2 regions of the Mesorhizobium maamorense genome follow, and region 1 is predicted to be linked to the other one. Evidence: predicted binding sites of a transcription regulator. Region 1 holds the regulator's gene; the other holds the start of a gene.

Region 1 (5,872 bases):
TCGTTCCAGACATCGAGCGCCCCTTTGAGCGCGCGCATCGACAGCACAGGCTGCGTGCCGCAGAGAAACCGGCGGATGCCTGTGTCGGCAGCAAAACCCTGTTCGAAGGCGAAAGGCCGCACATGGCCCCACCAGCCGCTGAGCGGCTGGCGGACATCGCCATGGTGGCGCTCGGCCGCGTAGATGAAGGCCGGGGCACCTGGGCCGCCATTGAGATATTTGTAGGTGCAGCCGACGGCGAAATCGGCGTTCAAACGGTCGAGCTCGACCGGCAAGGCGCCGGCGGTATGGCAGAGATCCCAGACGATCAGCGCGCCGGCATCATGTGCCCTGCGCGTCAGCGCGGCCATGTCGCGCAGCTGCCCGGATTTGTAGTTGACGTGGTTGATCAGGATGACCGCGACCCTCTCGTCGATCAGTTCTTCTATGGTCGGTGCATCGACACCCTCGAGCCGCAGCACCGTGCCCGGCCGCGTCGAGGCAACGCCTTCGGCCATATAGAGATCGGTCGGAAAGCTGTCCCCCTCGGCGACGATGACTGACCTGTCCGGCCGCATCCCGAGTGCCGCATGCAGCACCTTGTAGATGTTGATCGAGGTGGTATCGCAGACCACCGTCTGGCCGGCGGCGGCCTCGATCAGGCGCCCGAGTTGGTCGCCGAGTTCGACCGGCATGTCGAACCAGCCGGCGGTGTTCCAGGCGCGGATGAGATCCTGCGCCCACTCCTGCGTGGCGGCCTTCTGCAGCTCGCCGAACACGGCGGGCGAAGCGGCGCCCAGCGAATTGCCGTCGAGATAGATCACCCCCTGGGGCAAGGTGAAGCGGTCACGCATGGCACGCAGCGGATCCGCGGTGTCCATTGCCTCGATCGCTGCGAGATCGGGAATTTTGCTCATGGTCGCGATGTTCCTCGGTGAGAAGAGCGCCCTGGAAACGGGCCGGCTGTTTTGCCGCCCGGGCAAGGGCTGGCCGCATAGAGGCGCAAGAACAGGGTGAACGCCCGGTTCGATCTTTGCTCGATTTCCGCCCGAGGCAGTTCCTCGAGCACCCCAACGATCCGGCGAACCTGGAGATCGCCGATCAAAAGACTGATGTAGATGTCGGCGGCTTCGGCAGGATCGTCACAGGCGATCAGGCCGGCCCGACTTGCGGTTCGAAGCAGGTCGCCAACAAGCGGCATTATGGTATTGCGGCCGAATTGCGCGATCGATTGGCCAAGCGTGCCTGTATCGTTGACGTCGCCGGCCGCGGCGCGATTGAGCGCCACCGCCTTGTCGCCCGTCACGAGGGTCAGCAGGACTGGCCCGAGCAAGTTCAGGGTTTCGAGCGGATCGCGCGCCTGGTGAAGGGCGTCCTCCAGCAGCTTCCTTGCCTCTCCGCATTGGCTTCGATCAAGGATCGAAACAGGGTCTGCTTGTTGCCGTACCAGTTGTAGAGGGTTTCGTTCGAGGCCGATGCCCGCTTGGCGATAGCAAGCAGGGAGGCGCTCTTGTAGCCGGTTTCCCGGAGCACCGCATAGGCGGCCTCCTCTATCCGTTCGCGTCGCGCGGCCTGCTTCGGCGTGGTCATTGGTGTTCCTCTTCGAAAACCGTACATTATTATACGGTTTCGTCAAGCGAACGGGAAGCAAGGAGCGAGCGAACGCAGCCCATCGCGACCAGTGGTGGTGCCTCGTCGTTTTCCGGCAGGAAGTTGGCATTTTGGTTTCGTTTCGTTCACGAGCCGCAGGGGTTTTTAATCCGCCCAAACGCACCCCGCACCTGCCGGTCACCCAGCTTGCAGGCTTGTGCCAAGAGTGGAGACGGTCGGGCCACAGGCCATTAACCAAAATAGTCTCAAAGGGCCCGGGAGCGCATTGACGACGGACCGCGCTGGCAGGATGCTGGCTGCGGGAGGGCATTTCGTTTCCGTCGCCTTAACAAATTCATTAAACTTTAAATGGTTGCGGAACACAACTGGAACAGATAGTGTTTGTTCTGGGTTTGTTTTCTGATTCTGGTTCCAGACCCTTCGTGCAATGCCTTTGGGGGCCGCCATGCTCACGCGCAAGCAACATGAACTCTTGATGTTCATCCATGAACGGCTGAAGGAAAGCGGCATTCCGCCGTCCTTCGACGAGATGAAGGAAGCGCTGGACCTCGCCTCCAAGTCGGGAATTCATCGGCTGATCACGGCGTTGGAGGAGCGCGGCTTCATTCGCCGCCTGCCCAACCGGGCGCGCGCGCTGGAGGTGCTGCGCCTGCCGGACTCGATCGCGCCGGGTCTTAACGCGGCAAAGAAGTTCTCCCCGAGCGTCATCCAGGGCAGCCTCGGACAGGGCAGCAGCCCTAGCCGGCAGATCAAGCCGGCGACGTCTTCGCGTCTGCCCGCTGCCGGCAATGACGACGATGCGGTTTCAGCGGTGTCGATCCCGGTCATGGGTCGCATCGCAGCGGGTGTGCCGATCGACGCCATCCAGCATCAGACGCATTCCATTTCAGTGCCGCCTGACATGATCATGGGCGGCGAACACTATGCGCTGGAGGTCAAGGGCGATTCGATGATCGAGGCCGGCATTTTCGACGGCGACACGGTCATCATCCGCAATGCCGACACCGCAAGTCCCGGCGAGATCATCGTGGCCCTGGTGGACGAGGAGGAAGCAACGCTGAAGCGCTTCCGCCGAAAGGGTGCTTCGATTGCGCTCGAGGCTGCCAATCCGGCCTATGAAACACGTATTTTCGGACCGGACAGGGTCAAGGTGCAAGGCAAGCTGGTCGGCCTGATCAGGCGCTACTGAGCGGGGTCGGCGGTGGGCTTTTCGGGTTTACGGTAAGGCGGCAGTCCCCTTGCCTCGCGTGAGAATTTTCGCTGTTCGTGCCAAGGCCGATATGGCCTGTCGACGGCAAAGCTGACCCGTCCCGGTGCCGTCGCCGATTGCCGGTCGAAGAAGACGGCGGCACTTCCCTTACGAGCGAGCTGCCGCTTGGTGATAACGAGAACCAGCGGATTGTGGCAGGGGTCGTAGCCCGCGGGGTCGTTGATGACGATCAGATCCGCATAGGAGCAGGCCCTCCAGGCGTCCTTGCGATCCTCCACCTGCGCGATGATCGCCCCCGAGGTATGCCGGGCCATGCACAGGCCCGTGAAGCAATAGAAAGGCGCTCCCGCCGGAAGTTGCGCGGGATCGAAGATGTCGAACTGTCGGTCTCCGCTGTCGAACAGTTCCGGCGCAACGATGGTTTCGGACTTCAGCGCCCGTTTCCAGTTATCGACGGTGAATTCGTTCGGGCGCGCCCGGTTGATCGCGAGCTCGCCGCCGCCGATCGGCAGTGCCACCAGGCGAGCATCCTCCGAAATCAGCACGTCCGGCGTGCGCGTGTCCGAGACGGTCAACAGACCGGCGAGCGCGAAGGGAAGTGCCGCCAGCCGCAGCCATGTCGTGGCCATCGTCGCGATGACCAGAGCGATCGCCACCAGAAGGACGGATTGCTGCGAAATCAACCCGACCGCGTCGACCGGCGAGCGTTGCGAGATCCATCCTGATATGGCGATCATCGCGGTCAGTCCCTTGCCCATCAGATAAAGGGATGGTCCATCGAACCCGAACGGCATCAGCAGCGCGCTGGCAACCGCAAGGAACATCACGACCGAAACGATCGGCATGACGGCAAGATTGGCGAACAGGCTGAGCGGCGACACGCGCTGGAAATGCCAGATGGCGAAAAGCGCCGTGGCGCTTCCCGCGATAATCGAGGTCATCGCCAGCCCACCTGTCGCCAGCAGCAATTTTCGCGTCAGCAGGCCAGGCAAGGTCCGTTGCGGCGGCGGGGTCCGCGCTTTGTCGGCTTTGCGATCCGACCAGCCGGCATAGGCGCCGACCAGGGCCGCGGTGGCGGCGAACGACATCTGGAAGCTCGGCCCTACCACCTCGTGCGGCGACACCACGATGACGGCGATCGCCGAAATAGCCAGATTGCGCATGGTGAGTGCCGCCCGATCGAACAGAACGGCGATCAGCATCACCGCCAGCATGATGAAGCTGCGTTCGGCGGCGACAACGACGCCCGAAATGACGAGGTAGGCGGCGATCGAGAAAAGTGCCGCCGCGGCCGCGTATTTCTTGACCGGCCGGCGGGAGGAAAAATTCGGGAACAGCGCGAAGCCGCCACGCAGCAGACCCATGACCGTGCCGGCGACCAGCGCCATGTGCAGCCCGGAAATTGAGATGATGTGGTAGATGCCGGTGCGTCGCATCGCTTCATTGATCTCGTCGGGGATCCCGGCGCGCACACCCACGATCAGCGCCGCGGCGATCTCGCCCTCGGCACCGCCGATGCTGCCCCTGATATGGTCGGCAATGCTTTCGCGAGCACTCTCGATGGCGGCTGAAAGGGCGGCCCACAGCGGCCTGTCATCGGCTGAGACGATTTTGGGGTTGCCGAGAAAGAAGCCGCTGGCGCCTATGCCGGCGAAGTAGCTGTCGAAGGAAAAGTCGTAGCTGTCCGGCCGCACCGGTCCGGTCGGCGGCAACAGCCTGGCATAGCCGGTCACGAGCGAACCGGCCGTCACTTCAGCCGGCACCTTGCGTGCCGAAAGGCGAACGCGCTCCGGCGCGTAGAGTAGTTTCGGCCGCGCGGTCGATGTCACATCGATGGTCAGCCGGATGCGCCCGGTCTCCATCTGGTCGACCGAAACGACGCGGCCGGTGATTTGCGTGGAGATTTCCGAGCCCAGCATCCGCGTTCCCGCTCGCCACGTCTCGACTTTGCCGGCGAGCATGCCGAGCGCGCACAACAGCGCCGCCATGAAGCACAGATGCGTTTTCGGCCATGAGCGTGAAACGAGCGCGCACAGCGACATCAGGATCGCGACCGCGACAGGCTTGGCAAAGCCCGGCTCCGCCGCCAGCGAAAAATAGGCGATCGATCCGCATGCCAGGAACACCGGGACGAGCAGGAAGGCTATGCCCCGATCGAGTTCGAGCTCGGACGCTCTGGCCACGCCGTTGCGCAGACGAGGCCATGAAGCACGGCCGAACTCACGGCGCAGACGCACGGCCGCGCCGGCTGCGGGAATGCCGGGCGGCGTGGAAACATCCGCCGGCGGCGACTTGCCCGGCTGCTGTAGGGGCGGCAACGCCAGCGGCAATGAGGCGGGCGCGGGCATGGCAAAAAGAGAGCGTTCGCTGACGCCGGCAACGACGTCCTCGCCTTCCTCCGCGCCCCGGCCCGCTCCAGCCATCGGGTCTGCCCCTTGCGCCCTCGACACCCTATGCTACATGAACGCGCGACGCGCGAAAGTGCGTGTGATCCGCACCCCGCTCCAGACGTTTCCCGAGAGTTGTATGTCCGACAAGGTTGTCACCCGTTTTGCCCCCTCGCCCACCGGCTACCTGCACATCGGCGGCGCGCGTACGGCGCTTTTCAACTGGCTCTACGCCAAGCACACCGGCGGTACGATGCTGCTGCGCATCGAGGACACCGACCGCGAGCGCTCCACCGATGCGGCGACAGCAGCCATTCTCGAAGGACTGACTTGGCTCGGCCTCACCTGGGACGGCGACGCCGTCTCGCAGTTCGAGCGCGCGCCGCGCCATCGCGAGGTGGCCGAAGAGCTGGTGCGCATGGGCAAGGCTTACTACAGCTACGAGACCCCTGCCGAGCTTGAGGCAATGCGCGACGCGGCGCGGGCCAAGGGCCTGCCGCCGCGCTATGACGGAAGCTGGCGTGACCGCGACCCCTCGCAGGCGCCTCCTGGCGTCAAGGGCGCGATCCGCATCAAGGCGCCGACCAAGGGCGAGACGGTGGTGCATGACCGTGTCCAGGGCGACGTGCGCTTTCCCAACAAGGATCTGGACGACTTCATCATCCTGCGCTCGGACGGCAATCCG
Region 2 (5,872 bases), 3.3 Mb from region 1:
GCCAACGCAACGAAGTTGATGACAAACGCGATAGTGCCGAACAGCCCCGCGCGCCGGCCAAACGCAAGAAACAGGCCCACGACGAGGCCAAGTGCCAATATCTCGGCGACTGGTGCGAGAAGTTGCGTCAGATCGGTGGTCGCGATGAGCGAGCTGCGTTTAGCCGCGTTGACCAGAAGAATAAGCGCGCTTCCCATCCCGGCGACGGCGGCAAGCCGAAAAAAGCGTGAGGCTGGGCACAGTCGCGCTCGACTGAACAATCGCGAAATTCTCCTGCTGAAGTTCTTCGGCTGGACTCTGACGCGAAATGACCGATTGCGAGCGGGGTGGGGCTGTTCTGGCGAGCATGTTCGTCTCCTCAGCTGGGAGTTCGGGAGCCGCGAAGACCGTAGGCCTGTTCCGATCCCATCAGTAATCACTGCTTACATCCTCTGGCCGGAATTGTAAACGGCGATTACATAAGTCGCGGAATCATGCTACAGAGGCGGGGAGTTGCTCCACGGAACGAAGGGAAAGAGATGGCAAAAGCCGAGGTGCCTCATCGCACTGGTTACCACCATGGCAATTTGCGGGAGGTCCTGATCGATGCCGCGGTTCAACTGGTCGAGGAAGGCGGCCCCGACAATGTGAGCGTGCGCGAAGCCGCAAAACGTGCCGGCGTTTCCCCTGGCGCGCCATTCCGTCACTTCAGCAATAAGACCGCGTTGATGACGGCTGTCGCGGAGCAGGCAATGAGCCGATTCCGCTCGGAGATCACGAATGCGGTCGAGAAGGTTGCGACGGACGATCCGATCGAACGCTTTGCCGCTGTTGGAATCGCCTATTTGCGCTGGGCAATTCGAAACCCCACCCACTTCCAGATCATCTCGACACGCAATCTTATTGATTGGGATGCTTCAGAGTCGCTGCGTCACGATAACGAAGCGGTGCGTTCGCTGATGGAAGCGTCAATGGCAGAAGCACAGCGACGAAACATGCTCCGGTCGGACGACATGGCAGAGACCCAGATAGCCGCGAGGGCGCTCGTCTACGGGCTCGCACGCATGTACATTGATGGACATTTTGCGCAATGGGCAGTGGCAGGACATACCGGGGAGCAGACTGTGCAGAACGTATTAAAACATTTCGTCACACTCATTGTGAAATGACGGCCTGACGTAGAACCGGTCACTCGGCTGCCTCTTCGATCTTCTCCATATCGTCGTCCGAGAGGCCGAAATGGTGGCCGATCTCGTGGATCAGCACATGGGTGACGATGTCGCCCAAAGTCTCCTCGTTCTCGGCCCAGTAGTCGAGGATGGCGCGGCGATAGAGCGTGATGCGGTTCGGGCCTTCGCCGGTCTGCGGGTTCCAGCGCTCGGCGATGCCGCGTCCCTCGAACAGGCCGAGCAGGTCGAAGGGCGTTTCCAGCGACAGGTCGTCCATGATCTCGTCGGTCGGGAATTCGGCGATCTGGATGACGATCTCGCCGGTCAGCTTGCGAAAATCCTCGGGCAGATGGGCGTATGCCTCCAGCGCCAGGAACTCGATCTCGTCCATCGACGGCGAAAGCTGGTCGTGCCAAATGCGGGTCTTGTAGATGCGGGCCATGCTTTGTCCTTTGATCCCGGCATATAGGCTTTTGGGCCACAATCGGCAAATGACGCGGCGGCCAACCCCAGGATTGCTTACGGCACCGGGAGCCGTTTCGCATGACTTGAGGGGCGGTCGGCTGTCCGACCCATGTTGGCCCTCTTATCGGAGAGGAATAAATTCCCCCATGAGTCTGCTTGACTCTTCGGGTCGCCTCTGGAATCTATAAGAACATAACAGGAACAATTGTGAGTGGACACTGACCGTCATGGCGATGAGCGCCGTGGCGCGGGAGACTGTTTTTGCCCTGCGCCGCCAGATCGCGAAGATCGAGGGAACGCTGCCCGAGCGCCTGCAGGCGCCGGCCGGCGCGGTTTCCGACGCCGGCATGGCCGCCGCGGACCGCACCGTGGTCCGGCGCGGCATCGCCGTAGCCAGGCCGGATGCTTTCCTGCGCACCGGCATCGGCCGGCTCGATGCCGCCCTCGGTGGCGATTGGGGCGGCGATTTGGGCGGCGGCCTGCCGAAAGCGGCCTTGAGCGAAATCCATGGCATCGAGACCCGCGATGCCGGAGCGGTCGCCGGCTTCGCCCTGTCGCTCGCCAGCCTGATTCTCAAGCCCAGCCTGATCCTCAAGCAAGGGCCGCAATTGCCGGTGCTGTGGATCGGCACCCAGGAGGTTTTTCGGGAGGCGGGTTTTCCCTATGCCCGGGGCCTTCACGCCGCCTTCGGCATCGAGCCGGAGCAATTGCTGTTTTCCGAGGCGCCAAGGCTCGCCGATGCGCTGTGGGTCGCCGAGGAGGCGGCCCGCATGACGGCGCTCGCCGCCGTCATCCTTGAAGTCCGCGGCAATCCGCAGCGGCTGGACCTGACCGCGACGCGCCGGCTGCACGCCCGCGCGCAGAGCGCCGGCCGGCCGGTCTTCCTGCTGCGGCAGGCGGCCGAACCCGAACCGACGGCGGCGCCCGTCCGCCTCATCGTCTCGCCGGCGCCGGCAGGGCCGCGCGACACGGTCGCCGGGCCGCTTGCCGGCTCGATCGGCCGCCCCGCCTTCACCATCAGCATCGGCAAGAGCCGCACGGCCCTGCCAGGACAATTCATATTGGAGTGGAACCCCGATGAACGCATATTCGATGAAAGACGGATTGGGGAAGAACGAGCAAAGAATCCTGTCCCTGTGGTTTCCCTATCTCGCGGCCGAACGGATCCTGCGGCAGCGCCTGGGGCGGTCCTGGCGTTCCCGACCGTCGGATCACCGGCCGCTGGTGATCAGCCATCGCGACAGCAACGCGCAGCGCATCTTAGCCCTCGACGAGCGGGCTGAGGCGCTGCATCTGAAGCCCGGCATGGGCATCGCCGATGCGCGCGCCATGCATCCGTCGATCGACATAATGGAGGCCGATGCCGAAGCCGACCGGCGCCTGCTCGAAGGCCTTGCGGACTGGTGCGACCGCTATACCCCGCTGGTGGCGCTCGACGGGACCGACGGCCTGTTCCTCGACGTCACCGGCTGCACCCATCTTTTCGGCGGTGAACGCGCCATGCTGGACGAGATCCTGTCGCGCTTCTTCCATCAGGGCTTCGACGTCCGTGCCGGCCTTGCCGCGACACCCGGCGCCGCCTGGGCGGCGGCGCGGTTCTGCGGCGACCGCATCGTTGCCGGCGGCGAGGAGGAAGCGCTCCTGGGGCCCTTGCCGCTGGCGGCGCTACGCATCGCGCCGGAAACCCGCGCCGGCCTGGAAAGTGTTGGCCTGCGCACGGCGGGCGCGGTGATGGCCGCGCCGCGCGCGCCGCTCGCCCGCCGCTTCGGTGCCTCCCTGCTCTTGCGCCTCGACCAGGCGCTCGGCCGTCTCGACGAGGCGGTGTCGCCGCGCCTGCCCGTCGCGCCGCTTTCGGTCGAACGCCATTTGGCCGAGCCCGTCACGCTGACAGAGGACATAGAACGGCTGGTGGGCATGCTGGCGACGACCCTGAAGATCGACCTTGAGCGGCGCGGCGAAGGCGCGAGAAGCCTGGCGCTGCTCTTGTTCCGCGTCGACGGCGCCGTCAGCCGCATCGCGCTCGGCACGTCGCGACCGATACGCGAACCCCGGCTGATTCAGAAATTGTTCCATGAGCGGCTGGCCGCCCTCGAGCAGCATATCGATGCCGGCTATGGCTTCGACCTGGTGCGGCTTTCGGTGCTGGCGGCGGCGGCCTTCGACATGCCGCAGGCCGACCTGACAGGCGAAACGACCGACGACGGCGCCGATATCGCGCTGTTCGCCGACCGCATCCGCGCCCGGCTCGGCGAGGGCGCGGTTCTCAAGCCGGTCGCCGTGGAAAGCCATCTGCCCGAGCGTGCCGTCGCCACCATCCCCTTCACGGAAACCCCGCGCCGCATCACGCCGCCGAAGAAACCGGACAGGATGCAGGCGCCGATGACCATCTTCCCGCCGGAGCGGCCGATCCGGCTTTTCCGCTCGCCCGAGCCGATTGAGGTGCCGGCCACCGAAATGCCCGAGGGACCGCCGCTGAATTTCCGCTGGCGGCGTGCGCTCTACAGGGTCGCCCGCGCCGAAGGCCCTGAACGCATCGCGCCGGAATGGTGGCGTGAATTTTCGAGCGACGAAGCGGCGTCGACACGCGACTATTTCCGCATCGAGGATGCCGACGGCCGCCGCTACTGGCTCTACCGGCAAGGTCTCTATGGCGGCTCTGAAATCCCGCCGCGCTGGTTCCTGCACGGGGTCTTCGCATGAACGCGCTGACCGCCATTCCCTATGCGGAATTCGGCATCCAGTCGAATTTCTCGTTCCTGCGCGGCGCCTCCAAGCCGGAGGAGCTGGTGGTCGCGGCCAAGCTCATGGGGTTCTCCGCGATCGGGCTCGCCGACCGCAACACGGTGGCGGGCGTGGTGCGCGCCTGGCAGCAGGCTAAGGTCGAGACGCTTGCCTACCACCCCGGCAGCCGGCTGGTTTTTTGCGACGACACGCCTGATATTCTCGCCTATCCGCAGAACCGCAAGGGCTGGGGGCATCTGTGCCGCATGCTCACGCAAGCCAATCTGCGCGAGGAGAACGAAAAGGGCGCGACCCTTCTGCGGCGCGACGACCTTCTCGAATGGGGGGATCTGATGTCGCTGTCGGTCCTGCCCGACCTGGCGGCGGGGGCCGAGGGCACACTAGCCCTGCTTGGCGAGCTCAAGGACCGTTTCGGTAAAAACCTGCGGCTTGGCGTTTCGCCCGATTATGCGGGAAACGACCGCTTCAGGATCGAGCAGGCGGCGGCGATGGCGGAGCTGGCCGGCCTGCCCTTGATGGCGACCAACGACGTCCTCTACCACACGGCCGAGCGGCGCCCGCTGCAGGACGTGCTGACCGCGATTCGCCTCAACATTCCCGTTTCGGAGGTCGGGCTGGAACTCACGGCGAATGCCGAGCGCCATCTGAAGCCGCCGCTGGAGATGGCGCGCCTGTTCCGCAGGCACCCGGAGGCACTGGCCGAAACCCTGCGCTTCGCGCAGGAGCTGACCTTCTCGCTCAGCGACCTTCAGTACAATTACCCCGACGAGCCGACGCAATCAGGGCTCGGCCCGCAGGCGGAGCTGGAAAGGTTGGCGCGGGAGGGGGCGGCCAGGCGCTATCCCTCGGGCGTGCCGCAATCGGTGACGAGGCGCATCGAGGAAGAGCTCGCCCTTATTGAGCGCCTGAACTATGCCCGTTATTTCCTGACCGTCCACGACATCGTCAAATTCGCCCGCAGCCAGGATATTCTCTGCCAGGGGCGCGGTTCGGCCGCCAATTCGGTCGTCTGCTTCTGCCTCGGCATCACCGAGGTCGGGCCGGAGCGAATCGACACGCTGTTCGAACGCTTCATTTCCGAGGAGAGGAACGAACCGCCCGACATCGACGTCGATTTCGAGCATGAGAAGCGCGAGACGGTCATCCAATATATCTACGAGAAATACAGTTCCAAGCGCACCGCGCTGGCCGCCGCCGTCATCAGCTATCGCGGCCGCTCGGCGCTGCGCGAAGTGTCGAAGGCGATGGGCCTGTCCGAGGATGTCAGGGCATCGCTCTCCGGCTCGATCTGGGGCTGGTCGACCTCGGAGCTCGGCGAGAAGGAAGCCCGGGCCGGCGGCCTCGATCGCGCCGACCCCATATCGCGGCACGTGATGGAGCGTGCCAACGAGATCATGGGCTTTCCCCGTCACCTCTCCCAGCATGTCGGCGGCTTCGTCATCACCAGGGACCGGCTCGACGAGATCGTGCCCATCGTCAAGACGGCGATGGAGGAACGCAAGATGGTCGAATGGGAC

What was found. The regulator LexA, encoded in region 1, represses DNA repair genes until DNA is damaged. The targets are predictions, from matches to a motif close to TGTTCNNNNTGTGTTCNG.
Region 2: a site for LexA is predicted at 1,800-1,817, ahead of ACIU1A_RS27770 (ImuA family protein). Genes of this name have one in related genera too.

What each region holds. Positions count from the first base shown of each region.
Region 1 is NZ_CP173356.1:2,195,029-2,200,900, forward strand. It holds gene kynU (kynureninase) at 1-896, opposite strand, end outside; gene ACIU1A_RS11370 (TetR/AcrR family transcriptional regulator C-terminal domain-containing protein) at 893-1,285, opposite strand; gene ACIU1A_RS11375 (TetR/AcrR family transcriptional regulator) at 1,315-1,596, opposite strand; gene lexA (transcriptional repressor LexA) at 2,036-2,779, shown strand; gene ACIU1A_RS11385 (ComEC/Rec2 family competence protein) at 2,773-5,223, opposite strand; gene gltX (glutamate--tRNA ligase) at 5,327-5,872, shown strand, end outside.
Region 2 is NZ_CP173356.1:5,545,365-5,551,236, reverse strand. It holds gene ACIU1A_RS27785 (hypothetical protein) at 1-260, opposite strand, end outside; gene ACIU1A_RS27780 (TetR/AcrR family transcriptional regulator) at 519-1,148, shown strand; gene ACIU1A_RS27775 (metallopeptidase family protein) at 1,168-1,590, opposite strand; gene ACIU1A_RS27770 (ImuA family protein) at 1,841-2,896, shown strand; gene ACIU1A_RS27765 (DUF6504 family protein) at 2,838-4,313, shown strand; gene ACIU1A_RS27760 (error-prone DNA polymerase) at 4,310-5,872, shown strand, end outside.